DNA from 3 places in the Pseudarthrobacter sp. SORGH_AS 212 genome. Region 1 is predicted to be linked to each of the others. Evidence: riboswitches for the same ligand, from Rfam matches in the RefSeq annotation. Region 1 holds a riboswitch; each other region holds the start of a gene.

What was found. A riboswitch is a leader RNA that binds a small molecule or an ion and turns the genes downstream of it on or off. The one in region 1 is predicted to bind thiamine pyrophosphate.
Region 2: it holds a riboswitch for thiamine pyrophosphate, as region 1 does, so the genes downstream of both, thiC (phosphomethylpyrimidine synthase ThiC) here and QE394_RS16485 (FAD-dependent oxidoreductase) in region 1, are expected to answer to the same signal.
Region 3: it holds a riboswitch for thiamine pyrophosphate, as region 1 does, so the genes downstream of both, thiD (bifunctional hydroxymethylpyrimidine kinase/phosphomethylpyrimidine kinase) here and QE394_RS16485 (FAD-dependent oxidoreductase) in region 1, are expected to answer to the same signal.

The regions. Positions count from the first base shown of each region.
Region 1 covers NZ_JAUTAA010000001.1:3,581,902-3,591,409, reverse strand. The annotation lists gene QE394_RS16505 (DUF3107 domain-containing protein) at 1-16, shown strand, start outside; gene QE394_RS16500 (hypothetical protein) at 54-356, shown strand; gene QE394_RS16495 (thiazole synthase) at 472-1,284, opposite strand; gene thiS (sulfur carrier protein ThiS) at 1,289-1,525, opposite strand; gene QE394_RS16485 (FAD-dependent oxidoreductase) at 1,522-2,868, opposite strand; TPP riboswitch at 2,862-2,980, opposite strand; gene thiE (thiamine phosphate synthase) at 3,008-3,730, shown strand; partial or broken gene QE394_RS16475 (RNB domain-containing ribonuclease) at 3,782-5,295, shown strand; gene QE394_RS16470 (DEAD/DEAH box helicase) at 5,596-7,272, shown strand; gene QE394_RS16465 (site-specific DNA-methyltransferase) at 7,282-8,154, shown strand; gene QE394_RS16460 (PHP domain-containing protein) at 8,224-9,072, opposite strand; gene QE394_RS16455 (aminopeptidase P family protein) at 9,152-9,508, shown strand, end outside.
Region 2 covers NZ_JAUTAA010000001.1:3,905,138-3,914,645, reverse strand. The annotation lists gene rplS (50S ribosomal protein L19) at 1-44, opposite strand, end outside; gene trmD (tRNA (guanosine(37)-N1)-methyltransferase TrmD) at 282-1,091, opposite strand; gene rimM (ribosome maturation factor RimM) at 1,092-1,637, opposite strand; gene QE394_RS17925 (RNA-binding protein) at 1,746-1,988, opposite strand; gene rpsP (30S ribosomal protein S16) at 1,990-2,400, opposite strand; gene QE394_RS17915 (hypothetical protein) at 2,626-3,066, opposite strand; gene QE394_RS17910 (VOC family protein) at 3,163-4,038, opposite strand; gene QE394_RS17905 (amidohydrolase family protein) at 4,107-5,225, opposite strand; TPP riboswitch at 5,318-5,425, shown strand; gene thiC (phosphomethylpyrimidine synthase ThiC) at 5,420-7,249, shown strand; gene QE394_RS17895 (alpha/beta hydrolase) at 7,295-8,029, opposite strand; gene ffh (signal recognition particle protein) at 8,135-9,508, opposite strand, start outside.
Region 3 covers NZ_JAUTAA010000001.1:3,989,149-3,998,656, reverse strand. The annotation lists gene proB (glutamate 5-kinase) at 1-867, opposite strand, end outside; gene obgE (GTPase ObgE) at 857-2,446, opposite strand; gene rpmA (50S ribosomal protein L27) at 2,560-2,823, opposite strand; gene rplU (50S ribosomal protein L21) at 2,884-3,192, opposite strand; gene thiD (bifunctional hydroxymethylpyrimidine kinase/phosphomethylpyrimidine kinase) at 3,527-5,056, opposite strand; TPP riboswitch at 5,065-5,163, opposite strand; gene QE394_RS18320 (Rne/Rng family ribonuclease) at 5,307-8,738, opposite strand; gene QE394_RS18315 (vitamin K epoxide reductase family protein) at 9,177-9,508, shown strand, end outside.

The sequences.
Region 1 (9,508 bases):
ATTCGGCCAGTTCTAGCACCGGCCGGAACTGCCCTGCTTCCCGGAGGAGACCCATGCTTTCCCTGATCATTGTTGTGCTGGCCACCGTCGCGGCCGGCTTCATTGTCTGGGCCAATGACAAACGTCATGCCAAGTATGGCGCCGGCCTTCCGGCCGGCGTGGCCGTCGGGGTGGCTGCACTGAGCTGGATCATCCTGATGGCGGCCGGATTCGGTTACCTTCCCGGACGGACGTGGATTCCCTGGGTGCTGCCCATTGTGCTGGGCGCGGCGGCATCCGCCGGGACGGTGCTTGTCCTGGGCCGCACCCGCGCAAGGAACGATACCCACCGGTTGACCGCCATCCTGAGGCGTTAGTTACCGTAAACGGCTGTGGCCGCCACCTTCGACGGTGGCGGCCACAGCCGTTTAATAGGGGCAATCCCCCAGGCGGTTCAGTCCTAAAGCGTCACAGTCCCTGAAGCATCACTGGCTAAAGGAACTCGGCCCGGCCCTCCATGGCGGACGACGCCAGCGCGTGCTCGCGGCGGGGAATCCGCCCGGCCTCCTTCGCCAGCCGGCCGGCGATAACGGCGTGCTTGAATGCCTCACCCATCCGGGCAGGGTTCTGGGCACGGGTCACCGCAGTGGCCAGCAGGACGGCGTCGCACCCAAGTTCCATGGCCAGCGCCGCGTCAGATGCCGTGCCGATCCCGGCGTCCAGGACCACGGGCACGTTGGCACGGGACACGATGAGTTCGATGTTGTGCGGGTTGAGGATTCCGAGTCCGGTCCCGATCGGAGATCCCAGCGGCATCACTGCGGTGGCGCCCAGGTTTTCCAGCCGGAGGGCTAGGACGGGGTCGTCATTGGTGTAGGCAAAGACTTTAAAGCCGCGGTTGACCAGCTGTTCGGTGGCGTCCACCAACTCAACGGCGTCCGGCAGGAGCGTGTGCTCGTCGGCGATGACCTCCAGCTTCACCCAGTCGGTTTCCAGCGCTTCCCGGGCCAGTTCGGCGGTCAGGACGGCGTCCCGCGCAGTAAAACAGCCTGCTGTGTTGGGCAGGACCCGGATCCCGTGGTCCACCAGCAGTTGGAACAGGGAGCCCGATTCTGCGGGTGAGTAGCGCCGCATGGCCACCGTGGTAAGGGACGTTCCGGAGGCCACCAGAGCTGCGCCCAGGCCGTCCAGGCTGGGCGCGCCCCCCGTCCCCATGATGAGCCTCGACTCCAGGGCGACGCCGTCAATAACGAGGGAGTCAGGCCTGCTGGGTGCCGCTGGGGTAAGGGTGGTCGATTTGGTCATCGTGTCAGCCTCCCTGTACTGCGGTGACGAGTTCGACGTCGTCGCCGTCCGCGAGCGCGGTGCCGTGCCATTGGCTGCGGGGCACCACTTCGGAATTGTGCGCCACGGCCACGCCCAGCCTTTGTCCGTCGGTTGCCTGGCCGTCGGCCGCAAGCGCGCGTCCGGTTACTTCGCTCACCAATGCCGTGATGGACGCACCGTCCGCCACGGTGCGTGGTGCCCCGTTCAGGGTGATGTTCATGCTGTCTCCTTGATGTTGAAGCTGGGGGCCGGGATCCGGCCGGAAAAGCGGTCCGGACGGAACGGCTGCCACCGGGGGTCTGCCTTTCCCTCCATCAGGTCGCGGCAAATGGCGGCCGCGGCCGGCGTGAGGAGGACGCCGTGGCGGAAGAATCCTGTGGCCACGATCAGTCCGGGAATATGGGCTGCGCTGGCGTCTCCCCCATCCGCGGGTACCCTGCCCAGTAGCGGGGCATTGTCCGGGGTGGCCGGGCGGGCCCGCGCGGTGCATTCGAGCAACTCCAACTCTGCGACCGCGGGCACCAGCACCTGGGCGTCGCGAAGCAGCTGGTACACGCCGCCAGCGGACACCGCGCTGGACCCGGTACTCGGCGGCACAGCTCCGGACGCAGTGCCGGCCCCCGCCGGAGCATCCTCCCGCTGGGTGGCGCCTATGACCACGGTTCCGTCCTCGCGTGGAACCAGGTAGACGGGGACACCGCGCACCAGTCCGCGGACTGTGGACGTCAGCAAGGGCTGAAGGTGCTGGGGGACCGCCAGCCGCAGGATGTCGCCGTGCACGGGGCGCAACGGTAACCGGAGTCCATCCGGCAGGTTCTCGAGGGATGCCGCCGCCATGCCGTTCGCCACCACCGTTTCGCCGGCGAGCACCAATCCGCCTCCGGCAAGCCGGACACCGGCCACGGCGCCATCTGCCCACTCCAGCGACACAGCCCTGTCCGCCACCGCGAATCCATCCAGCGCGCCGGCAACGGCAGTGTCTGCAATGCCGCTGCTTGCCGGGAGGTGGCTGGCCAGGGCGGCCCGGAAGCACTCTACGAGTCGCCGGGGATCCACCTGGTGGTCCGCAGGAGTGTCCAGTGCGCAGGCGATGGCGGGGCTGAGCAGCGGTTCCCGGCGCCGGGCCTCGCGGACCGTCAAGGGTTCCACGGCGAGTCCGTTGGCCTGCTGCACGCCGCGCAGGTCCATCAGTGCCTGCCGGTCGCCGGCGTCGGCGCCAATGGCGAGCGTGGGCGTCGCCAGGTATCCGGAACCGCGGCCTGACACGCGGGTAAGGTCCGCGGCGAACTGCGGCCAGCGCTCCGATGCATCCAGCATGAGGCCCAGGAGCTCTTCCTCCTGGTAATGCAGCTCGCTGACGGGGGCCAGCATGCCTGCCGCCGCCCAGCTGGCTCCGGAGCCCGGTGCATCGTCTATCAGCACCACTGACCGGCCTGAGCGCCTGGCCTCCCAGGCTATGCCGTGGCCAATGACGCCCCCGCCGATCACTGCTACGTGGGCAGAAATTGTTGGAACGATGGAGGACCCTGCGATGGTGTCCGGAGGGCTTTCGGGGATGCCCATGGCGTCTCCTTCCCTACGCCGGTATTAACCGGATCAGGTCAAGCGGTCGGCTCTGACGCCCTCTCAGCCCGGCGCTTTGTGACAGCTGCCGCGGGCTCCCGCAGTACGAGGCAAGTGTAGAGGAACTAGGCTTGCAGCCATGAATGTGTCCCACTCCCCTGCCCCCGCCGCGGCGCCCGGCACCGATGCCTTCACCACTGCGGCCGGTAACGGCGCACTGAAAGCCGCACGCCTCTACCTCTGCACGGATGCGCGCCGCGGCCGGGGCGACTTCGCCGGGTTCGTGGACGCGGCGTTCGAAGGCGGCGTGGACATTATCCAGCTGCGGGACAAGTCCATCGAGGCGGCCGAGGAGCTGGACCTGCTGGCGGTCCTCAAGGAGTCGGCCCAGCGGCACGGGCGGCTGTGGGCCGTCAACGACCGGGCGGACATTGCGGTCCTTTCCGGTGCCCCGGTCTTCCACGTGGGCCAGAAGGACCTTCCGGTAGCAGCCGCGAGGACGCTGCTCAACGGCAACGCCGCCATCGGCCTGTCCAGCCACACGCCGGAACAGGTGGATGCCGCCCTGGCCGACGCCGCAGGACCTGCCGGCCTCGACTACTTCTGCGTGGGCCCGCTCTGGGCCACCCCCACCAAACCCGGCCGGGCCGCCGTCGGCCTGGACCTGGTGAAGCATGCGGCCGCGAAGGCCCCCAGTGATGTGCCGTGGTTCGCAATCGGCGGCATCGACCACTCCAACGTGGACCAGGTGGTCGCGGCCGGGGCCTCAAGGATCGTGGTGGTCCGCGCCATCACCGATGCTGCCGATCCTGCTGCCGCCGCTGCCTCGCTTCGTTCCGCCCTGGACGCCGCGGCGTCCTGAAGCTGACCGATTCCCTGCGTAATCGGATGACTTGGGGTTAGGCTGATTTTCGTGTCACATCATCGGCTGGCTCCCAACGTCCATGAGCGCACCAATGCCCTGGAAGAGGCCTTGGCCGCGCTGCGGACGGAGCTGGAACTTCCGGGCCCATACCCGGGTGAGGCGGTCAAGGACGCCGAGGCCGCGGTGGCCGCGCTGCGCGCCTGCCGGAGTACGACCTGACCGCGGTGGAGTTCGTCACCATCGATCCGGCGTCGTCCACGGACCTGGACCAGGCCCTCTTCATCGAAACGTACGACGACGGCGGGTACCACGTCCTGTACGCCATCGCCGATGTCCCCGCGTTCGTGGCGCCCGGCGGACCCCTGGATGCCGAAACCCGGCGCCGGGGCCAGACCTTCTACGCCCCGGACGGGCGCATTCCGCTGCACCCGGAAGTCATCAGCGAGGGCGCCGGCAGCCTCCTGCCGGACCAGGACTGCTCGGCTTTCGTCTGGGATTTCCGGCTCGACGGCAATGCCGAGGTCACGTCCGTCGGTGTCCGCCGGGCCCGTGTCCGAAGCCGCGCGAAACTCAGCTACAAGGGTGCACAGGCTGACCTGGACGCCGGTACTGCCTCTCCCCTGCTTGCCCTGCTGAAGGAAGTGGGGCTCAAGCGTGTCCGCCTGGAACGTGCCCGGAACGGTGCCAGCCTGAACATGCCGGACCAGGAGATCGTCCAACTGCCCGATGGCGGCTACCGCATTGCTGCTGCACCCCAGCTGCCCGTGGAGGACTGGAACGCCCAGATTTCCCTGATGACAGGGATGGCCGCCGCCAAGATCATGCTCGACGCCAAGGTGGGGATCCTGCGCACCATGCCGCCACCGGACGAGCGCTCCCTGCGCCACTTCCGGCTGCAGACGGAGGCGCTGGGCAAAGCCTGGGACGGCGAGGTGGGATACGGCGAATACCTGCGGACCCTTGACCCGACGGACCCCCGACAGCTGGCCATCATGCACTCGGCCGGCATGCTCTTCCGCGGCGCCGGATACACCGCCTTTGACGGCAACGTTCCGGCTGCCCCGATCCAGGCGGCCATCGGCGATGCCTATGCCCACACCACTGCGCCGCTGCGACGCCTGGTGGACCGCTTTGTGCTGGTGACCTGCGAGGCGCTGAGCAACGGAGGTACCGTCCCCGGCTGGGTGCGGGATGCGCTTCCGTCCCTCCCAGAGATTATGGCGGGCTCGGACCAGCTGGCATCCCGCATGGAGCGCATGGCCCTGGATACGGTGGAGGCTGCCCTGCTGGTCAACCACATCGGCCAGGAGTTCGATGCGATTGTGATTTCAGGATCGAAGCCGCAGAAAGAGAACGGCAACGGCAACAACGGGAACGGTAAAAACGGAAACGGCAAAAACGGGAACGGCAACGGAAACGGGTCCTCAGGGATCATCCAGATCGCCGACCCTGCCGTGACGGCCCGCTGCGCCGGTGAGCTGGAGTCCGGCACCAAGGTCCGGGTCCGCCTGGTGTCGTCGGATATCGCTACCCGGGAAGTGCACTTCGAACTGGTTCAGTGAGCCCGGACCGTCCGGTCCCGGCGTTCCCCACGGCGCGGAAACAGGGTTTCCGGGCTGATGCGGCTAGACTGAAGGGGTAGAAATGGATGCCCGGTCGTTGATTTCCTTGAACTGAAACCAACAAGCCCGCCCCTACGCGATCTTGAGATTTGCCCGCTGGTCGCCAGTGCCAGCGTTAGATAGCCCGCGATCGGCTTCCACTGGAATTGCTTGCGCGCTTCGTTCGTGCTCCGGATCGGCCCCACCGGCCGGCCTGTTGAGCACGCTGCGCGATTGCCCAAATGAATAAGGAAACTCCCTGTGAGTGAATTGCATACGCACCAGCTTTTGACCGATGAGTCCGGCACCGAGACCATCGAGCCCGAAGAAACCATCATTTCGGACGAAAAGCCGCACGAAATTGAGGAAAAGTCGTTCGCCGACTACAACGTCCGGGCAGATATCGTGGAGTCCCTGGCCGACGCCGGGATCACCCACCCCTTCCCGATCCAGGCCATGACCCTGCCGGTGGCACTGTCAGGCCATGACATCATTGGCCAGGCCAAGACCGGCACCGGCAAAACCCTGGGCTTCGGCATTCCCGCGCTCCAGCGTGTGGTGGGCCGCGATGACGCAGGCTTCGACAAGTTGCCCGTCCCAGGAGCCCCGCAGGCCCTGGTGATCGTGCCCACGCGCGAGCTCGCAGTGCAGGTGGCCAGCGATCTCGAGACCGCATCCCGCAAACGCAACGCACGTATCGCCACCATCTACGGCGGCCGCGCCTACGAGCCCCAGGTTGATGCCCTGCAGAAGGGTGTCGAAATTGTGGTGGGCACCCCCGGCCGCCTGATCGACCTTTACAAGCAGAAGCACCTGAGCCTGAAGAACGTCCGCATCGTTATCCTGGACGAAGCTGACGAAATGCTGGACCTTGGCTTCCTGCCGGACGTTGAAACCCTCATCGCCGGCACGCCCGCTGTCCGCCAGACGCTGCTGTTCTCGGCCACCATGCCCGGCCCGGTCATCGCCATGGCGCGACGCTACATGACCCAGCCAACCCACATCCGCGCCGCAGATCCCGATGACGAGGGCCTGACCAAGCGGGACATCCGCCAGCTGATCTACCGTGCCCACGCCATGGACAAGACCGAAGTGGTGGCCCGCATCCTGCAGGCCCGCGGCCGCGGCCGGACCATCATCTTCACCAAGACCAAACGCACCGCGGCCAAGGTGGCAGAGGAACTGGTGGACCGCGGCTTTGCGGCCGCAGCAATCCACGGCGACCTGGGCCAGGGTGCCCGCGAGCAGGCCCTGCGCGCGTTCCGCAACAACAAGGTGGACGTTCTGGTGGCAACGGACGTTGCCGCCCGTGGCATCGACGTTGATGACGTCACGCACGTGATCAACTACCAGTGCGTCGAGGACGAGAAGATCTACCTGCACCGGGTGGGCCGTACCGGCCGCGCCGGCAACAAGGGCACGGCCGTCACCTTCGTGGACTGGGACGACATGCCACGCTGGGGCCTGATCAACAAGGCCCTCGGCCTGAGCGTGCCCGAACCGGTGGAGACGTACTCCTCCTCACCGCACCTCTACGAAGAGCTGGACATCCCCGAGGGAACCAAGGGCCGCCTGCCCCGCAACAAGCGCACCCTTGCGGGCGTCGACGCCGAGGTCCTCGAGGACCTGGGTGAAACGGGCAAGAAGAACAGCCGGGAAAGCCGCGGAAACGATGGCCGGGACCGTGAAGGCCGCGGCCGGTCGCGTTCGGGCGGACGAGACGGACGCAGCCCGGAAGCAGGCCGCTCAGGTGAGCGCCGTCGTCGTACTTCCCCGGACGCTGCCGAAACCCCGGCTGCCGGACCGGAAGCGGCAGTGGCCTCCGACGCTGAAAAGTCTTCACGTACGCGCCGCCCCCGCACGCGTACCCGGCGCCGCAACGGCGAGGTAGTTGCCGGTGCAGACAAGGGCACCCAGCCCGGCAGCACCGAGGGCTGACCTGAGGGAATGACGAACACTGTTTGGGCGCCGGACGGCGGCAGCCTGGTGGTGCACGCGGATAACGCGCAGTACCTCCCCACGCTGCCGGACGGCGCCTTCACGCTGATCTACGTGGACCCGCCCTTCAACACGGGCCGGGCGCAGAGCCGGCAGGAAACCCGCATGGTTGCCAACGCCGGCGGCAGCGGTGACCGCGTGGGCTTCAAGGGCCGCTCCTATGACACCATCAAGGGCGCGTTGCACCGCTACGACGACGCCTTCAGCGACTATTGGTCCTTCCTGGAACCGCGCCTGGTGGAAGCCTGGCGGCTGCTGGCCGACGACGGCACCCTGTACCTGCACCTGGACTACCGCGAGGTGCACTATGCCAAGGTGATGCTGGACGCCATCTTCGGCCGCGAGTGCTTCCTGAACGAGATCATCTGGGCCTACGACTACGGCGCCCGCGCCAGGAACCGCTGGCCCACGAAGCACGACAACATCCTCGTGTACGTCAAGAACCCGTCCAAGTACCACTTCGACAACGCCGAGGTGGACCGGGAGCCGTACATGGCGCCGGGCCTTGTCACGCCGGCCAAGCGGGAGCTGGGGAAACTGCCCACGGACGTCTGGTGGCACACCATCGTTTCGCCCACCGGCAAGGAGAAGACGGGATACCCCACGCAAAAGCCTGAGGGTCTGATCCGCCGTGTCGTCTCAGCGTCCAGCCGGCCGGGCGACTGGTGCCTGGATTTCTTCGCCGGTTCCGGAACCCTTGGTGCGGTGGCGGCCAAGCTGGGCCGCAAGTTCGTGTGCGTGGACCAGAACCACCCGGCCGTGGACATCATGGCCAAGCGGCTGGGTGCGCACGCAACCTTTACGTCTTTCCCACCCAAGTAGGTAGCAGCAGATGTCGTTTTGACGGCTCAAAACGACATCTGCTGCTACCCAGTTGGGAAGGCGCAGGGATCAGGGCCGGACGACGGCGGTTCCCGAAGCCAGTTCCTCGATCCGCGCCAGCACGTCCGGTGCGGTCAGGTTTTCACCGAGCAGGTTCGGCTTGCCCGTGCCGTGGTAGTCCGATGACCCGGTGATGAGCAGGCTATTCTCCGCGGCCAGGCGGCGCAGGAAGCTGCGGCCTTCCTCAGGGTTGTCACGGTGATCGACCTCCAATCCCGCCAGGCCGGCATCGATCATGTCCCGGTAGACCCGCTCCCCCACGATCCTGCCGCGGGAGGACGCCACCGGATGGGCGAACACGGGAACACCGCCGGCAGCGCAGACCAGCTCGACGGCGACCGCCGGGTTGGGTGCGTAGTGCGGGATGAAGTAGCGCGAGCGCGAGGTCAGGATCGAGGCGAAGGCTTCAGAGCGGTCTTCCACCACGCCTGCCGCCACCAAGGCATCGGCGATGTGCGGGCGGCCCAACGTGGCCCCCGGCGCTACATGGTGGATCACGTCGTCCCACGTGAGGGGATAGTCCTCGGCCAGGAGCGTGACCATCCGCTCCGCGCGGGTATGGCGGGCTTGCTTGGCCTTGCTGATTTCCTCGAGCAGCCCTGGGTGCTGGGGGTCGTGAAGGTAGCTGAGCAGGTGGACGCTGATGCCCTCGGCCGTCCGGCAGGAAACCTCCATGCCCGGGACCAGCGCCACCCCCACGTCAATCGCGGCAGCAGATGCTTCCGCCCACCCGTCTGTGGTGTCATGGTCGGTCAACGCCACCACGTCCAGGCCCGCGCGGGCGGCAGAGGCCATGACGTCGGCAGGTTTCTCCGTGCCGTCGGAGACATTGGAGTGGGCATGCAGGTCGATCCTCACCTGTACAGACTAGTTGACCCTGCGCCTCCGGCACCGGAGGCTGTTCGCGCAGGCGGGACGCTGGTGAGACGATGGTCCCGTGAACGATGCCGAAAACACCCCCACCTCTGCTAACCAGCCGCTGGAGGAGCGCGTCAACAACCGCTCGCAGCGGCCCAGTTCCGACGCCTTCAAGGCCTTCATGGCCAGTAACTGGGCGCCGTCCAGCCAGGAACTTCCCGGCCGCGACGACGTCGCAGGCCACGCCGCGACCCGGCGCAAGGCCATCTCCGCCCGGTTCAAAGGTGAACGCCTGGTCCTTCCGGCGGGTCCGCCCAAGGTCCGCTCCAACGACTGCGACTACCGGTTCCGGCCGCATTCAGGCTTTGCCCACCTGACAGGCCTGGGCCTCGACCACGAGCCGGACGCCGTCCTGGTGCTGGAGCCCGTTGATGAA
Region 2 (9,508 bases), 320 kb from region 1:
TCAGTGCGCAGCGAAGCTGCATCGACGGAATCGAGAATATGCATAATTGCACTCCTGGTGAACGCCACAGGTCATTCACTTTAGGTCACGGCCGGGAAAGCCCTGCGCCGATGGCGCATTGGGAGTATCCCGCCCGAAGTTAAGTGGTCCGGCCGCCTCACTGGTTGACGAGGCCGGTTGTCAGGCTGTTGGTTGCGCTCCCCCTGTGGCAGGTGCGGACCCAGCAGACACAAGGACTAATTTTGCCACAGCAGCGCCCGTACAGCCAATCCTGCGCGGCTTCAGCCGGCGGATTCCGCCTTGCCCGGCCGTCGGACCGGCCTGCCGTCGACGATGTCGTAGCCGAGCTCCTGCAGGGCAGAGCGGTCGGCCCTCGGAAGCTTCCCGGCATCGAACGCCTCCAGCAGGTCCGGACGCCGCTCGGACGTCCGGCGGAACTGCTCATGCCGCCGCCACTGGGCGATCTTGCCATGGTTTCCGCTCAGCAGGACGGCGGGCACCTCGCGGTCGCGCCAGACGGCGGGCTTGGTGTACACCGGGTACTCCAGGAGGCCGTCGGAATGGGATTCCTCCACCAGGGATTCGGGATTTCCCACGACGCCGGGCTGCAGCCGCCCAACCGCCTCCACCATGGCGAGCACGGCAACTTCTCCCCCATTCAGGACGTAGTCGCCCAGGCTTACGGGACGCACGTCGAAGTGTTCGCCGGCCCATTCGATCACCCGTTCATCGATGCCTTCGTAGCGTCCGCAGGCGAAGGCAAGATGCTCTTCGCCTGCCAGCTCGTGGGCCAGGGCCTGCGTGAAGCGCTCCCCCGCAGGTGACGGAACGATGAGGACGGGCTTGCCCCGGTGTCCGGGCCGGGCTTCGGCAACAGCGGCAAGCGCCTGCGACCACGGTTCCGGCTTCATGACCATGCCCGCACCGCCCCCGTAGGGAGTGTCATCCACGGTACGGTGCCGGTCCGTGGTGAACGACCTGAGGTCGTGGACATGCAGGTCCAGGATGCCGTCCTGGCGCGCCTTGCCGATCAGGGACAGTTCCAGGGGCGCCAGGTACTCGGGAAAGATACTGACGACGTCGATGCGCATCTAGTCGGTGCCTTCCGGCTCCGCCGGTGCGGCTTCGCCGGAGTTGACTTCGAAGAGCCCGTCCGGCGGGGTGAGGAGGATATAGCCTTCGCTGACATTGACTTCGGGGACAATCTGCTCGACGAAGGGGATCAGGATCTCCTCGCCGTCCGGGGTGGTGACCATCAGCAGGTCCTGCGCCGGCGCGGTGTTGAGGGCAGTCACCTTGCCCACGACCATGCTGCCCACACGGGCCTCGAGGCCCACGAGCTCATGCTCGTACCAGCCGTCTTCATCGTCCTCGTCCAGTTCCGCTGTTTCGATGAAGAGCTTGGCGCCGCGGAGAGTCTCAGCCTGGTTCCGGTCCTCGATTTCCTCGAAGGCCAGCAGCAGGATGTCCTTGTTCCAGCGGGCGCTGCTCACTGTCAGCGGCCCGGACTGCGCCGGCTCCACCACGAACTCCACGCCGGGGACGAACCGGTCCCCGGGAGCGTCGGTCATTACCTGGACCGTGACTTCCCCGCGGATGCCGTGGGGCTTGCCGATGCGGGCCACCTGGAGCTGCATATGTTCCTCTGTTCGGGTTGGTGCACATGGTGTTGGTTCGTGAAAAAACTCCGGCCCCTCCACCAGGTGGTGGAGGGGCCGGAGAGCAAAACTGGTGTTGCCGGACGCTCAGCGGCGGCGGTCGGTGTCGACGACGTCGACCCGGACCGGCTCGCCCCCGGCCAGCGCTGCCACGACGGTGCGCAGTGCACGCGCCGTGCGGCCCTGGCGGCCGATCACCCGCCCCAGGTCATCCTGGTGAACACGAACCTCGAGGGTATCCCCGCGGCGGTTGTTCTTCGAATTGACCGTGACGTCGTCCGGGGAATCAACGATTCCGCGGACCAGGTGCTCCAGCGCGTCTGCCAGCAACTTACTCAGCCTCGGTGGTCTCTGCTTCGGCTTCGGCTGCCTCAGGCTTGGAAGCCTTCTTGGTGATGGCTTCCGGGATGATGACGGAACCCTTCTCCGGTGCGACGAAGGCTTCCTTCTCGCCCTTGGTCTTCAGGGTGCCTTCCTGGCCCGGGAGGCCCTTGAACTTCTGCCAGTCACCGGTGATCTTGAGGATGGCGGCAACCTGCTCGGACGGCTGGGCACCGACGGAGAGCCAGTACTGTGCACGCTCGGAAGCGACCTCGATGTATGAGGGCTCTTCGGTGGGGTGGTACTTGCCGATCTCCTCGATGGCACGGCCGTCACGCTTGGCGCGTGAGTCCATGACGACGATGCGGTAGTACGGGGCGCGCATCTTGCCGAAGCGCTTAAGGCGAATCTTTACGGCCACTTTTGTGGTCACTCCTGTTTCAGAAAAGGGGTGAGCCCGGCGTTCTGCACCCGTGGGGCGGGCCATACTTGCGGGTTCGAAGGACAGGATCCGGACGCGGAGAGAGGGGCCACGCAGATCGAGTACCTGTCTATTGTGCCAGATCATCGGGAGGATTTCGACTTTACCCCCTGCGTCCGCGGGCACGGCGCCGGGTCCCGCCCGGATTGCCCCGCCGGGGAAAGGTCAGGCGGACCAGACGTACAGCCCCGACCGCTCCGAATCGCCGATTCCGCCGGCCAGTTCAGCAACCTGCCGGACGTAGGTTTGCGCCTGTCCGGCGTCGAACGGCATGTCATCCTGCGCCGCCCACTGCGCCGCGACGTCCTCGAGGACATCCCCCTCGCCCTCAGTTTCGTAGGTGAGCAGGTCAGCCAGGGCCCGGACCATGGCCGGCGGGACGGCCAGCAGGGAATCGCTGGCCACGTCCACCATCGTCAGCTCGTAGTCGGCGCCGCCGGCGTGGACTGCGGTGCCGGCCAGGTCTCCGAGCTGCTCCACTTCGAAGTCGCTGATACCGGGGATCCGGACCGCATCGGCGGCCGGTGGGGTGCCCCCGCCATCAAGGGTTCCGGCGCGCTTCAACGCGGCATCGTGGGTGGCTACGAAGATTTCGGTAAAACCCATGGGAAGTGACCTCTTCCGTGTACGGTCCGGCACGCCGGGGATACCTGCCTGGCGTCCCCGGTCTATCGGCTTCAGCCTAGTACGCGGAAGGGGCGCTCAGCGCACCGCAACCCGGATGCTGTTGCGCCATGGGTCCTCGAAGCGCAGCTCAGCGCCGGTGTGGTGCGAGGAGACGCCGGCGACCTTCAGGCGGTCAGCGAGCGCGCCGACGTCGTCACCGGACGGCACCTCGATGAGGACCTCGCCGAGGCCAAGGGTGTCCTTCCGCGGACCGGCACCGCGGCTGTTCCAGACGTTCATGGCCATGTGGTGGTGGTACCGGCCCGCGGAGACGAAGAGAGCCTGCCCGTGCCAGCCGGCGGTCTTTTCGAACCCGAGCGTTCCTACATAGAAGTCCCGGGCGGACTGGACGTCGCCCACTTGGAGGTGGACGTGGCCTACTCCGGCGGTGGTCTGCCGCTGACCCTGGAGGGATTCTTCGGAGAGGTGCTGCTCCAGGTAGCGCTGGGGCGGCAGCGCCAGGCTGTCCATCACCACGTCGGTGCCGTTCCAGGACCAGTTGCTTCGCGGGCGGTCCCAGTAAAGCTCGATGCCGTTGCCTTCGGGATCACTGAAGTAGAAGGCCTCGCTGACCAGGTGGTCGGCGCTGCCCGTGAAGGAGCGGGGCTCGAACTGGGCTGCAGTGGCCACCGTGGCCGCGAGCGCCGCCTGGTCTTCGAACAGGAGGGCCGTGTGGAACAGGCCAGCTTCTCCCCTGCCGGGGATCGTCAGGCCGGGGGCCGGAGCCAGATGGACCAGTGGCTTGCCGAGGCGGCCGAGGTACAGGCCGCCGTCCTGCTCAGCAACCACCTCAAGCCCCAGTGCGCGCTGGTAGTAGTCGGTCATGACCTTCATGTTGCCGACCTTGAGCATCACGGTGCCCATGGCGAGGTCGACAGGAAGAAGATCCTGGCTGGTGGCTTCTGCAGTCATTGAACGCTCCCTCTAATGGAGGCCGTCCGGATGAGGCGGCCTGTCATGAGTTAAAATTACTTGAAGCTTCAATTTATTCCAAGTGCGGGGTGGATGTTTTCCCTATGGCGGACCACCCGGCCACCCAAAACCACGTGGGACGGGTGCGCCACGGTGTCCAGCGTCCTCCGGGGATCGTCCCGGAACAGCACGACGTCGGCACGCGCCCCTTCTGCCAGCCCGTCGGCGCCCAGCCAGGCTCGGGCGGCCCAGCTGGCCGCGTTGAGCGCCTGGGCTGCGGGCAGCCCGGCCGCGTGCAGGGCAAGGATTTCGTCAGCGATCCTGCCGTGGCGGATCACGCTGCCGGCATCCGTTCCGGCGAAGATCTGCACGCCGGCTTCCCATGCCTCGCCCACCCGCTCCAGCCGGCGTTCCCAGAGAGCCAGCATGTGGGCGGCGTACACCGGAAACTTGGGCTTGGCCTGGGCAGCAATATCCGGGAACGTGGCGATGTTGACCAGCGTCGGAACGATGGGTACGCCCTGCTCCACAAACCGCGGCAGGTGCCTGGGCAGCAGGCCGGTGGCGTGTTCTATGCAGTCGATCCCGGCGTCGAGCATTTGGTCCAGGGTGTCTTCGGCGAAGCAGTGGGCGGTGACACGGGCACCTTCATCGTGTGCGGCACTGATCGCATCGCGGACGACGCCGGCGGGAAAGGAGGGTGCGAGGTCGCCGGCGCTGCGCTCGATCCAGTCCCCGACGAGCTTGACCCAGCCGTCGCCGTCGCGGGCTTGCTTACGCACGGCCTCCACAAGCCCTTCAGGCTCGACCTCGTGGGCGAAGCCCCGGAGGTAACGGCGGGTACGGGCGACGTGCCTGCCGGCCCGAATCAGCAGCGGAAAGTCTCGGCCACCCTGCATCCAGCGGGTATCGGCGGGCGACCCCGCGTCCCGGATCAGCAGCGTGCCGGAGTCCAGGTCGGCGCGGGCCTGGGCCTCGGCCTCACCGGCGTCCACCGGCCCGGCAGGGCCCAGGCCGATGTGGCAATGGGCGTCGACGAAGCCGGGCAGCACCCAGCCATCAAGTACAACGTCCGGGCTGGCCTCCGGACGGGTAAATGTCAGGCACCCGTCCACGGACCAGAGACCGTTCCGTTCGCTGTCCGGTCCCGTGAGGACGGTGCCGCTGAAACCGATGATGTATGGCATGGATGCCTCCTCTTCCTGCCCGGTCAGGCTAGCACCGGCAAATATGACAGGGCCGTTAGCGCTTGTCACTGCAGGGCTTGTGGTAGCTTCGTTCCTGACCACACGGGTGCCCCTGCAGGGGCTGAGATCGGGCTGACGCGGCCTGCGACCGTCGAACCTGTCCGGGTAATGCCGGCGAAGGAAGTGAGTATTCCTTGAATACACCCAAAACAGTGCTGCCCCCTGCCCAAAACCACCCGGCCGTCACGCCGGCCGGAGCGAGCCCTGAAGCACCGGTCACCCAATCGCTGAAGTCCCACTCGCTGGCCTACATCGATGATCCGGAGCACGGCATCCGTGTCCCCGTCACGGAAATCGCGCTCGAACCGTCGCCAAACGGGCAGCCTAATCCCCCCTTCCGCACCTACCGGACAGCGGGGCCGGGAAGCGACCCCGTGCGCGGCCTCAGCCCCTTCCGGTCGGAATGGATTGAGGCGCGGTTTGACACGGAAGCGTACGGCGGAAGGGAACGGAACCTGCTCGACGACGGCCGCTCGGCCGTGCGCCGCGGTGCCGCCTCCGCGGAATGGAGGGGCGGGCGCCCGGTGCCCCGCCGCGCTGTCGACGGCCGGACGGTCACCCAGATGCACTATGCCCGGAAGGGCGTGGTGACGCCGGAAATGCGGTTCGTGGCGCTGCGGGAAAACTGTGATCCGGAACTGGTCCGGAGTGAGATTGCCGCCGGACGGGCCATCATCCCCAACAACATCAACCATCCAGAGTCCGAACCGATGATCATCGGGAAAGCCTTCCTGGTGAAGATCAACGCCAACATCGGCAACTCCGCCGTCACCAGTTCCATCAGGGAGGAGGTGGACAAGCTGCAGTGGGCCACGCGGTGGGGTGCCGATACGGTGATGGACCTTTCCACGGGCGACGACATCCACACGACCAGGGAATGGATCATCCGCAACTCCCCCGTGCCGATCGGCACCGTGCCCATCTACCAGGCCCTGGAAAAGGTCAACGGCGAGGCGAACGCGCTCACGTGGGAAATCTTCCGCGACACCGTCATCGAACAGTGTGAGCAGGGCGTGGACTACATGACAGTCCACGCCGGCGTGCTGCTCCGCTACGTGCCTCTGACCGCCAACAGGGTCACCGGAATCGTGTCCCGGGGCGGGTCGATCATGGCGGGATGGTGCCTGGCGCACCACCAGGAGAATTTCCTGTACACGCATTTCGATGAGCTGTGTGAGATCTTTGCCCGGTACGACGTCGCGTTCTCGCTGGGTGACGGCCTGCGCCCCGGCGCCACCGCTGATGCGAACGACGCTGCGCAGTTCGCGGAACTGGACACCTTGGCTGAGCTGACGGAGCGCGCCTGGAAACATGACGTGCAGGTCATGGTGGAGGGGCCGGGCCATGTCCCGTTCCATCTGGTGCGGGAGAACGTAGAGCGCCAGCAGGAACTGTGCAAGGGCGCGCCGTTCTATACGCTGGGGCCGCTGGTCACCGATGTGGCCCCCGGCTACGATCACATCACCTCAGCCATCGGCGCCACCGAGATCGCCCGCTACGGCACCGCCATGCTCTGCTACGTCACGCCCAAGGAGCATCTGGGACTGCCGGACAGGGACGACGTGAAGACCGGGGTCATCACCTACAAGATCGCCGCGCACGCCGCTGACCTGGCCAAGGGCCACCCCGGGGCGCACGAACGGGACGACGCGTTGTCAAAGGCCAGGTTCGAGTTCCGCTGGCGGGACCAGTTTGCGCTCTCGCTTGACCCCGAGACGGCCGAATCGTTCCATGATGAAACCCTGCCGGCCGAGCCCGCCAAGACGGCACACTTCTGCTCCATGTGTGGGCCGAAGTTCTGCTCTATGCGGATCAGCCAGGACATCCGCAACGAGTACGGGTCAGCGGAAGCCCAAGCCGCAATAGCTGAAGCGGCATCGGGGATGCGGGAGAAGAGCCAGGAGTTCCTGGAATCCGGCGGCAAGGTGTACCTTCCCGAGCTGAAAGTCCCGGCCGGCAGCTGACACTGCCGCCGGCGTTGACCGGCGGTTGCCTGTGGCCGGCCCGGGCTAGGACGCCCGGGCCGGTTCACTCCGGCTGACTTCGGCGAGGAACTGCCGGATGGCCCGGTTGCCGTCGGCTGAATCGTGGGGCCGGTGCCCGCCCGCCGCGACGCGGTGCAGGGCGCCGGTCTCCCGCAGATACCCGGCAATTTCTTCGTACAATGGTTCCCATCCGCCGGTAAGGACAAGGGTGGGCACTCCTGGAACGATGTGAAGTGGCGCCTCCCATGACGGCGACTGCAGCCGCAGCCGGCGGGCAGAGCGCTTCTCCTCCGGCGTGGCTGGCTGGTGCAGGTCTGCGGCGTAAATGCGCCGGACGAACTCCCGCTGGAAGTCCTCGTCGCTGAGCTGGTGGCGGACGTCGAACAGCGGCTTCATCATCCGGATATGGGCGGCTGTTGCGGGCAGCTCCGCGGTGAGCGAGAGGCAGGCCGGCTCCACCAGGGTCAGAGAATGAACGAGGTCCGGGCGGTCCACGGCCGCCATCATGGCGGGAATGGCTCCCTGCGCATGCGCCACCACGTGTCCGCCGGCAGCACCCCGCCCGTCATCAGCCAGGGAACGCAGCACGATGGCCGTGTCCTCCGCAAAGGAAGACTCCAGGGGTTCGGCGGTGCTGTGGTATCCGTGCCGGCGGAGGAACAGCGCATCGTACATCAGCCCCATGCCGTGCTGCCGGGGCCAGGCGGCGGCGCCGAAGCTCCCCGAGCCGTGCACGAACACTACCCTCTGCTTGAACATCCCCCAACCCTATTCCACGGCGCCGACATCCCATGTAAGTAGCAGCAGATGTCGTTCTGAGCCCTCATAACGACATCTGCTGCGACTTGGTTGGGCCAGGTGTGCTTAGTTGCCCAGGAACTTGTCGAAGCCCTTGGGCAGGTTCAGCTGGGAAGGGTCAAAGTCACCGGACTGCTGGCCGAAGGAAGCTCCGGTGGGCAGGGCCTTGGATGCGTTGGCGCGACGCGCTTCGGCGTCCTTGCGTTCCTGGGCGGCCTTGGCCGGGTTTCCTGACCGGGCCTTCTTCTTCGGCGCGTTCTTCGCGTTCTTCCGGGCCCCGCCGCCGGCACCGGGGAGGCCGGGCATGCCTGGCATCCCGGGCATGCCGCCCTGGGCCATCTTCTTCATCATCTTCTGGGCCTGCGCGAAGCGTTCCAGCAGGCCGTTGACCTCGGAGACGTGCACACCGGAACCACGGGCGATACGGGCGCGGCGCGAACCGTTGATGATCTTGGGGGCCACGCGTTCGTGCGGGGTCATGGACCTGACGATCGCTTCAACGCGGTCGATCTCGCGTTCGTCGAACTGCTCCAGCTGCTGGCGGATGTTCTGGGCGCCGGGCATCATCATGAGCATTTTCTTCATGGAGCCCATGTTGCGGATCTGCTGCATCTGGGCCAGGAAGTCGTCCAGGGTGAAGTCTTCCTGGTCGGCGAACTTCTTCGCCATCCGGGCAGCTTCGTCTTTGTCCCAGGACTTCTCGGCCTGTTCGATGAGCGTGAGGACGTCGCCCATGTCCAGGATGCGCGAGGCCATCCGGTCCGGGTGGAACAACTCGAAGTCGTCCAGGCCCTCACCGGTGGACGCGAACATGACGGGCTTGCCGGTGACCGAGGAGACGGACAGCGCGGCACCACCGCGGGCATCGCCGTCGAGCTTGGACAGGACGATGCCGGTGAAGTTGACGCCCTCGTCAAACGCCAGGGCCGTGTTGACGGCGTCCTGGCCGATCATCGAGTCGATGACGAAGAGGACTTCGTTGGGCACGATGGCCCGGCGGATCTGGCGCGCCTGCTCCATCATGTCCGCGTCGACGCCGAGGCGGCCTGCGGTGTCCACGATGACGACGTCGTGCAGTTTCTGGCGGGCTTCCTCCACGCCGGCCCGGGCAACGGCCACGGGATCGCCCGCCGGCTGCTCCAGCTCGGTTGAGGTTGCACCCGGGTGCGGGGCGAAAACAGGGACGTTGGCCCGCTGGCCCACCACCTGCAGCTGGGTGACGGCGTTGGGCCGCTGCAGGTCACACGCAACCAGCATGGGGCTGTGGCCCTGGGACTTCAGCCACTTGGACAGCTTGCCCGCAAGGGTGGTCTTGCCCGCGCCCTGGAGGCCGGCCAGCATGATGACGGTGGGGCCGTTCTTGGCCAGGCGGATGCGCCGGGTCTCGCCGCCGAGGATCTCCTTGAGTTCCTCGTTGACGATCTTGACGATCTGCTGGCT
Region 3 (9,508 bases), 410 kb from region 1:
AGAGGCAACGTGGGCCAGCCACAGCAGGCGTACGGGTTTGCGGGCGCCGTTGACGGTGAACCAGGTGCCAACGTCCTCACCGTTGAGTGCGGCGGCAGCGTTGGGCGTGGACGTCACCAGGGCGTGGATGCCCGATCCTGCGGCCATGCTGGCCGCCTCAACCTTGGTGAGCATGCCGCCGGTGCCAACCCCGGCTTTGCCGGTCTTGCCGATGGACACTCCCTCGAGGTCGTGTGGTCCCGCCACCACGGGAATGCGCTTGGCCCCGTGGGCTGGCGGACCGTCGTAGAGGGAGTCGACGTCGGAGAGCAGCACCAGCGCGTCGGCGCGGACCAGGTGCGCCACGAGGGCCGCGAGCCGGTCGTTGTCGCCGAAGCGTATTTCGTGGGTGGCCACGGTGTCGTTCTCGTTCACCACCGGAACCACGCCCAGGTTCAGCAGCCGGTCCAAGGCCCGGAAGGCGTTGGTGTGCTGGCTCCGCCGCATCAGGTCCTCCGCGGTGAGCAGGACCTGGCTGACGGTGACGCCGTGGGCGCCGAACGCCTGCGTGTACCGGGCCATGAGGAGCCCCTGCCCCACGCTGGCGGCAGCCTGCTGGGTGGCGAGGTCCCGGGGACGCTTCGGGAGGCCGAGCGGGGCCAGCCCGGCAGCGATGGCGCCTGATGAAACCAGGATGATCTCGGTGCCGCTGTTGCGTTTGGCAGCCAGGGCGTCCGCGAGGGCCGTGAGTGACTCCTCGGAAATTCCGCCCTTGATGCTCGTCAGCGAGGAGGAGCCGACCTTCACTACGACCCGGCGGGCGCCGGCCAGCGCGCTCCTGTCCACGGAACCGGAGGCCGGTCCCGTGGCTGTGGCCCTAGGACTCATCGCCGGAGTCCAGGCCACTTTCCTTGGTGGGCTGGGCTGCGCGCCGTCCGCTGACGGACTCTGTCCAGATGCCGGCCTTGCGTTCGGCTTCGAGTTCGGCGCGGGCAGCGGCCTTGGCGTCCCGGCGTTCCTGCTGCTCCTCGCGCTTCTGGGTGCGGGTGGGGCGGTCGCCGGTGTCGGCGAAGCGGATGTCGGTTCCGCGCGGCGACGCGAGAAGTTCTGCACCAGCCATCATGGTGGGCTCCCAGTCGAAGACCACGCCATCGTCTTCACCGATCACCACGGTGTCGCCCGGCTTGGCGCCCATCTTGAACAGCTCGGTTTCCACGCCCAGCCTGGCGAGCCGGTCGGCCAGGTAACCGATGGCCTCTTCGTTGGTGAAGTCTGTCTGCTTGACCCAGCGCACAGGCTTGTCGCCGAGGACCCGGAACAGCGGCTCGTGGGCCTTCTCCTCGCGGCGGATCCGGAATCCGGTTTCGTTGACGGCGCGGGGACGCAGCACAGTGGGGGTAACCTTCGGCGGAGCGGCTTCGACGGCATCGCGTGCCGCCTTGACGATCTCGGCCATGGCGAAGCCGAGCTGCCGCAGGCCTTCGTGGCTGGTGGCCGAGACTTCAAAGACCCGGTAGCCGCGGGACTCCAGCTCAGGGCGGACGAATTCAGCCATATCCTTGCCGTCCGGCAGGTCCACTTTGTTCAGTGCCACCAGGCGGGGCCGGTGGTTCAGCGGGACGACTTCGCCGTCCTGGCCGGCGTAGCTCATGTCCACCGCGTACTTTTCAAGCTCGGTCTCGATGATGGAGAGGTCGGAGAGCGGATCGCGTTCGGATTCGAGCGTGCCGCAGTCCAGGACGTGCACCAGTGCGGCGCAGCGTTCCACGTGCCGCAGGAAGTTGTGGCCGAGGCCCTTGCCCTCGCTGGCACCCTCGATGAGTCCCGGGACGTCCGCGATGGTAAACCGGACTTCGCCTGCCTGGACGACACCCAGGTTGGGGATGAGGGTGGTGAAGGGGTAGTCGGCGATCTTTGGGCGCGCAGCGGACATGGCGGCGATGAGGCTGGACTTGCCGGCAGACGGGAATCCCACCAGGGCGATGTCTGCAATGGACTTCAGCTCAAGGACGATGTCGCTGGATTCACCCTCGATGCCGAGCAGGGCGAAGCCTGGTGCGCGTCGTTTCTGCGACGAAAGGGCGGCGTTGCCCAGCCCTCCCGGTCCGCCGGCGGCGGCGATGTATTCGGCGCCCTCCCCCACCAGGTCCGCCAGGACGGTGCCGTCCTTTGACTTCACCACCGTGCCGTCGGGCACAGGCAGGACCAGGGTTTCACCGTTCTTGCCGCCGCGCCAGTCGCCCATGCCGGGACCGCCGTTGGTGGCGTGCCGGTGCGGGGCATGGTGGTAGTCAAGGAGCGTGGTGGTCTGGTGGTCCACGCGCAGGATGACGTCGCCGCCGTTGCCGCCGTTGCCGCCGTCGGGCCCGCCGAGGGGCTTGAACTTCTCACGGTGGACGGAGACGCAACCGTGGCCGCCGGTACCGCCGGATACGTGCAGTACTACCCGGTCTACAAAGCTGGCCACGTAAATCTCCTCAGTGTCGTGTGGGCGCCCATGGACGCCCTATCGATTGTAATGCGCTTAAAAGAACAGTGGAGCGGGCCAACTGGCCCGCTCCACCGCTTCAGAACTGGTTGTTACTCTGCAGCTGCAGCAGCAACGATGTTGACGACGCGACGACCGCGGCGGGTACCGAATTCAACGGCGCCCGGGGTCAGTGCGAACAGGGTGTCGTCGCCGCCACGGCCAACGCCGGCGCCCGGGTGGAAGTGGGTGCCACGCTGGCGGACGATGATTTCGCCGGCGGAAACTACCTGGCCGCCGAAGCGCTTGACGCCGAGGTACTGTGCGTTGGAGTCACGACCGTTGCGAGTGGAGCTCGCGCCCTTTTTATGTGCCATCTGAAATGCCTGCCTTTAAATTCTGGGGAATCTGCTGAAAACCTGAACAGTAACCGGTGGTTACTTGATGCCAGTGATCTTGACCTTGGTCAGTTCCTGACGGTGACCCTGGCGCTTCTTGTAACCGGTCTTGTTCTTGAACTTCTGGATGACAATCTTAGGACCACGGAGGTCCTGGAGGATTTCAGCCGTAACGGTCACCTTGGCCAGGTCAGCAGCGGCAGTGGTGATCTTGTCACCATCAACCAGGAGCAGTGCGGGCAGCTCGATGGTGCTGCCAGCCCCACCGGCGACGCGGTTCAGGGTAACGAAGTCTCCAACGGAAACCTTCTCTTGGCGGCCGCCTGCGCGGACAATCGCGTACACCACTTGGGAACTCACTTCTCTCGACGTTTATAACTAAAATTGCGTGCGGCACCCGTTGCACTGTTTGGCTGGGTTCCCGCTGTGCCTCAACGCCGTGGATTCCCCGAAGGTCTCCATGAGTTATCCCGCAGGACTGCCTTGTGTTTTCCACGTTGGCATGTTCCCGGGGTCATAACCCAAGTGTTGGCGTAAGCACCGAAGATCCAGAATACGCTAATTCCGTCTCCGGCCGCAAATGAGGCTGGCTCCGGCGGGTCGGCTGTGATAGGAACCACAGACATCGTCCGCCACCGGGGCCGTGCCAGACCATAGTACCGGCAGCACGGCCCGGGCGGGTTCAGGAGTGGAGCCGCGGCGCGTCGAAGAACTCCACTTCCAGCCGGCAGGACTGCCGGAATGCGGTGGCCATGGCGTGCCGTTCGTCAGCGGAGGCCTTGCGCGCCGCTTCGTCCACCACCGCGATGGCCCGCCGCGTTGCCTCCGCGAAATTTTCGTCGGCATACGTGCGGAGCCACTCGGCGTAGGGGTGGCCTGCCGGTTCCCCGTCCGCGAGGAACCTGGCATGGAGCGTCTTCCCCGCGTCCGCGTACAGCCAGAAACAGGGCAGGACAGCTGCTGCCAGGACTGCATAGCTGCCCGACGCCGAAGCGGCGGTCAGGTGGTCCACGTAGGCCTTGGTGACAGGCCCGAGTTCGGGGAGGACGGTGCGGGTGCTGAGCCAGGAACGGTGCAGTTCCGACTCGACTTCGAGGCATTGCTGGGCCGACGCCGCCCAGAACAGCTGCTCGGCCTCCGTGGGGGCCAGCGCGCTGGACCGGGCGAGGACTCGCGAATACCCGTTCAGGTAGATGGCATCCTGCGCAAGGTAATACGCGAACTCGCTTTCCGGCAGTGTCCCCGAGGCCAGGCCCTGGATGAAGTCCAAGGCGTAGATCGACTCAAGGTGTGCGTTGGCATCTTTCCGCAGCTGCGCCGTGAAGTCGCCTGGCCGAAGGGCTTGGCGGATGTGGTGGAAATGGTGGACGGGACCGTTGCCGGTTCCCACCTCCAGCGCCGCGGACGCGGCCAACGCCCCAGCAAGCCAGGGTTTCACTTCCCGAAGAGCTGCTTCCCAGTTGCCCACCTGGGCCTGGACCGTGGCCATGGCGGAGGACAGGGAGCAGCCTGTGCCATGGCTGTTGCGTGTGGCCACCCGCTCCCCCGGGACTTCGACGACGTCCGCGGACAGCATGCCCGGCGGCCCAACCAGGGCGTCCGGGCAGCTGCTGCCCTGCAGGTGCCCGCCCTTGACCAGCACGGCGGCGCCGGTGGCACCAGCCAGCCGCCTGCCCTGATCCAGCGCCGCCTCCCAAGTGTCCGGTACGTCTTCTTCCAGCAGCATGGCCAGTTCGGCCAGGTTGGGGGTGACCAGGTGGGCCAGCGGCACCAGGTTCCGGAGCGCGGCTTCGGCGCTCTCCTGCAGCAGCCGGTCCCCGCTGGTGGCAACCATGACCGGGTCCAGGACCACGACGGCGGGGCGCACCTTCTCCAGCCAGGTGCGCACGGCAGCGATCACGTCGGCATCGCCCAGCATGCCGATCTTGACGGCGTCCACGTCGATGTCGTCGCTGATGGCCGCGAGCTGCTGCGCCAAAAAGGATGCCGGAGGAACATGGACGGCGGTCACTCCGCGGGTGTTCTGGGCTGTGAGGGCAGTGATGGCGGCCATGCCGTAGCCGCCGTGCGCTGCGATGCTCTTGAGGTCGGCCTGGATGCCGGCCCCGCCGGAGGGGTCCGAGCCCGCGATGGCTAGGACGCGGGGCACATCGCGTCCGGCAGCCGGCAGTTCGGTCGCGGAGGGATTCGGGAGCGGGGTGGCTGCAGGCATGGCAAGGGTCGTAGACAAAGAGACATCCCTTCGCCGGTACTAACCGGACAGGTTCAACGGGTGTGGATCTCAGCCGGGCCTGGTGCGCGGCACCCCGTGTCGGTTCCCCAGCCTAGCCGTTGGACAGCAGTCAACCGAAAGGTGACTGCACCTGTGAAGTGTGCTGCTGAGGTCCACTCCCCGTTAACGGCAGATGCCCGGCCCCACCACAGGAGTGGAGGGGCCGGGCATCTGCAGTGCCTGGGTCCGGTCAGAGCTCGGAGGCAGGAACCCCTACGCCCAGGATGATGGGCGCATCGGCTTTGGCTGCCGGTTCTGCCGGCGCGGCAGGCTCGGGCGCCTTGGCGGCATGGGAGTGGCCTTCGCTGGCCGACGGGACGTTCTCATGGTGTTCCACGGTGGTCTCGTTGGCCGCGCCCTGGGCCCTGCTTGCACTGCGGTTACGCCGGGGACGGCGCTGCCGGGACAGGTCGGGGGCGGCAGCGGCGTTCGGCTCACGTGCGGGGGCCGCAGCTGCGACGGGCTGCCGGGGTGCCGCAGCCGCTGCCTCCGCCGGTTCAGGGGTGACTGGCGCGGCCTGGACCGTGGCGGACTCCCGCGACTGGCTGCCAACAGGCGAAGCCGGCTGGCCCAGGTGGGCGAACGCTTCGGCCAGCCGGTCAAGCGACAGCGCAGGTGAGGGCTGCTGCTCGTCTGCGTGCTCAACGAACGGCAGCGCGACTTTCTCGCCGCCGAACGTCAGGACAGCTGCCGGGCGTACCGGCGTCCCGTCGTCGTGCCTCTCCGTTGTGCCCGCGTCCTGCTGGGCAGGGGTTTGACGGGCCGCCACCTCGTCATCGTGCAGGTGCGCAGCGTGGGCAGCTGCGGCAATGTTGGCCAAGGCCAGCCTGGTGGCTTCAGCCTTGGCGTGGCGTTCGGCCTCGTGCGGATCCGGCTGGACTGGGTGGGCTGCCACAGCCGCGGGTGCGGGTGCCGGCTCGGCCGGCTGGCCGCCACGTCCGCGGCGGCGCTTGCGTTCGCCGCGGGTACCTTCCTGGTTGCTGTCGGGGCGCTGTCCCTCATTGCGCTGGCCCTCGCTGCGGTTCCCATTAGGGCGGGCATCGGAGCGGATGTCAGAGCGGTGGACGTGCTGCTCGGCTGCCACGATGTTGGCGCGGCGGTGCTCCACGGGGTCGTCATGGGTGACGACGCCGCGGCCCGCGCAGGCTTCACACTGCTCGCCGAAGACTTCCAGGAGCCCGGTGCCCATGCGCTTGCGGGTCATCTGGACGAGTCCCAGCGAGGTGACTTCCGCCACCTGGTGCTTGGTCCGGTCGCGGCCCAGGCATTCCACCATGCGGCGCAGGACGAGGTCGCGATTCGATTCCAGGACCATGTCGATGAAGTCGATCACGATGATGCCGCCGATGTCGCGCAGCCGCAGCTGGCGCACCACTTCCTCGGCCGCTTCGAGGTTGTTCTTCGTGACGGTTTCTTCGAGGTTGCCGCCGCTTCCGGTGAACTTACCGGTGTTGACGTCCACCACTGTCATGGCTTCGGTCCGATCGATCACCAGCGAGCCGCCGGAGGGCAGGAAGACCTTGCGTTCGAGGGCCTTGTGGATCTGCTCATCAATCCGCCAGGCAGCGAAGATGTCCTGGTCCTTGGTCCACTTTTCGAGGCGTCCCACCAGGTCCGGAGCCACATAGGTGACGTAGGCCTCGATGGTGTCCCAGGCTTCCTCACCGGAGACGATCAGCTTGGAGAAGTCCTCGTTGAAGACGTCACGGACCACCTTGATGGTGAGGTCGGGCTCGCCGTACAGCAGCTCCGGAGCCAGGACCTTCGTGGAGGAGGACTGGCTTTCGATGCCTTCCCACTGGGCGCGGAGCCTGTTGATGTCGTGGGTCAGCTCCTCCTCGGACGCCCCTTCGGCCGCCGTGCGCACAATGACGCCCGCCTGCTCCGGCAGGCGGTCCTTGAGGATGCGCTTGAGCCTGTTCCGCTCGACGTCGGGCAGCTTGCGGGAGATACCGGTCATGGAACCGCCGGGGACGTACACGAGGTACCGGCCCGGAAGGGAGATCTGGCTGGTCAGGCGGGCACCCTTGTGGCCCACGGGGTCCTTGGTCACCTGGACCAGGACGGTGTCGCCGGACTTCAGCGCGTTCTCGATGCGGCGCTGCTTGCCTTCGAGGTTGACGGCTTCCCAGTTCACTTCACCCGCGTACAGGACGGCGTTGCGGCCGCGTCCGATGTCGACGAAGGCGGCTTCCATGGAGGGCAGCACGTTCTGGACCTTGCCCAGGTAGACGTTGCCGATCAGCGAGTCCTGCTGGGTCTTGGAGACGAAGTGCTCGGCCAGAACGCCGTCCTCTAGGACGCCGATCTGGATTCTGTCGTCACGCTGGCGGACGATCATCTGCCGGTCCACGGATTCACGGCGGGCCAGGAACTCCGCTTCGGTGATGACGGTGCGGCGGCGGCCCGTGTCCCGGGATTCGCGGCGGCGCTGTTTCTTGGCTTCCAGCCGGGTGGAACCCTTGACGCTGGTCACCCGGTTGTTGGCCGGTGCCTCGCTGACGGCACGCGGTGCGCGCACGCGGGTAACGGTGTTGGGCGGATCGTCGTCGTTGCCGCCGGTCAGTTCGAGGTCCTGGTCACCGCGGCGGCGGCGACGGCGACGGCGGGACGTCACGCCGTCCTCCGCCGCACCGGTTTCTTCCTCGTCCGATTCGTCAGCGGCGTCATCCGCCTCGGAGCCTTCGGTTCCGGCGTCCTCGCGGTCGTCCAGCCGGCTGCGACCGCGGCGGCCACGGCTGCGGCGCCGGCGGCGGCCGGATGCTTCCTCGGATTCGGTGTCCTCGTCGTCGTCTTCGTCCCCGCCCTGTTCCGCTGCGGCGGGCGTTGCGGGGCGGACGACGGTGCTCAGGTCCGGTGCCTGGAACAGCACGGAGGTGGGCGAGGCGGGCTCGAGGAACAAGGAGGCGAACGCGCCAGGTTCCTCGTCAGCTGCGGCGACTTGGGCCGGCGTCGCAGCGGATTCTCCTGCTGGCGCGGCAGCTGCCGTGCCGTGGGCCTGCGCGGCCTCTGCTGCAGTTTCCCCGGCGGCGGGTTCCTGTGCCGCGGGCTTGGCTGTCTCCTCTACGGCCGCTTCCCGGGCCTCGGCGCCCTGGTCCGCCGTTTCATTGTCCAGCGCGGCAGCGGTGACGGGCAGTTCCTGCGCAGGGGCCGGCGTTTCTGCAGGGCCCCCCGCAGGGGCAGCTTTCCTCGTGGCAACCCGACGGCGGCGGACCGGCTTGGTCCCGGCCGTTTCCGCTGGCACTTCCACGGCCGCAGTCGCTTCTGCGGCCGTGGCAGCTTCGGCGGGAGCAGCGTCAGCTGCAGCAGCGGATTCCGCGGGGGCTGCATCGGTGGCGAAGGCCGGCAGCGGCTCCGCGGCGTCTGCCTTCTTCCTGGCCCGGGGCCGGCGGGCGGCAGCTTTGGCCGGGACTGCGTCGGCGTCCGCGTTTTCGGGCGTGGCCGCCGCGCGAGGGGCACCTTCCGCCGACACCTCTGGAGCGGGGGCTGCGCCGGCTGCGGCTACGGCGTCATCGGCCTTCGGCGCTGCCTTGCGTCGGGTCCGGGGAGCCTTTTTGGGTTCGGCCGCGGCTTCCACAGCCGGTTCAACCTCATTAACGGAAAGCTCTGTTTCATTGTTCATCTGTGGCAACACTCCTGCCCCTGACGTACCGCCACATCCGGCACCCATTGGGGCACATATTGTCAAAACCCGCAGGCGCTGACAGAAGTCAAGTGGATGCTCCCAGGTTCGCACCGGCATTGGGGTGCGGCAGCCCGTAGGAGCCAGTGGAAAGTTCTGAAACCCGTTGTTCTACATGCCACAACCAGGTGCCGTCCAATGGAGATTGCGGGAGTGTCGGAAAATCCGAGGCCTGCCCTGCTCGTCATTGGCGGTCTTGGGAACAAACCACCGGACCGGAGACCGAATGTGGTTCGGCTTCCAGCCACGTTCATTCTCTCACACGCGGGGTAAATCACGTGGGAAGGTGCCGGGGGCTTTCTGTTTCCTGGGCGTTCCGCCCAGCCGCCGGCGTTACAATCAGGCTCAGGAGCACCCGACTAAAAGGACGCCATACCAATGCCCAGCATCTCCGCCGCCAGCGGCACGCCAGCCCAGGAGCGGACCACCACCCCGGACAGCGCCCAGGCTGCAAATACGCCGATGATGGCCCGGAACCGGCCCTTCGGCTGGCTCCTGGTGATTGCCGGGGCTATCGGCTGGTTCGCTTCCGGAACCCTGGTCCTGGAAAAGCTCGCAGTTCTGCAGGACCCGAACCACACCACAGTGTGCGATGTGAACCCGTTCATCTCCTGCGGCGAAGTGATGAAGACCTGGCAGAGTTCACTCTTTGGCTTCCCCAACATGTTCATTGGGATCGTGGCGTTCGCCATCATCATCACCGTGGGCAT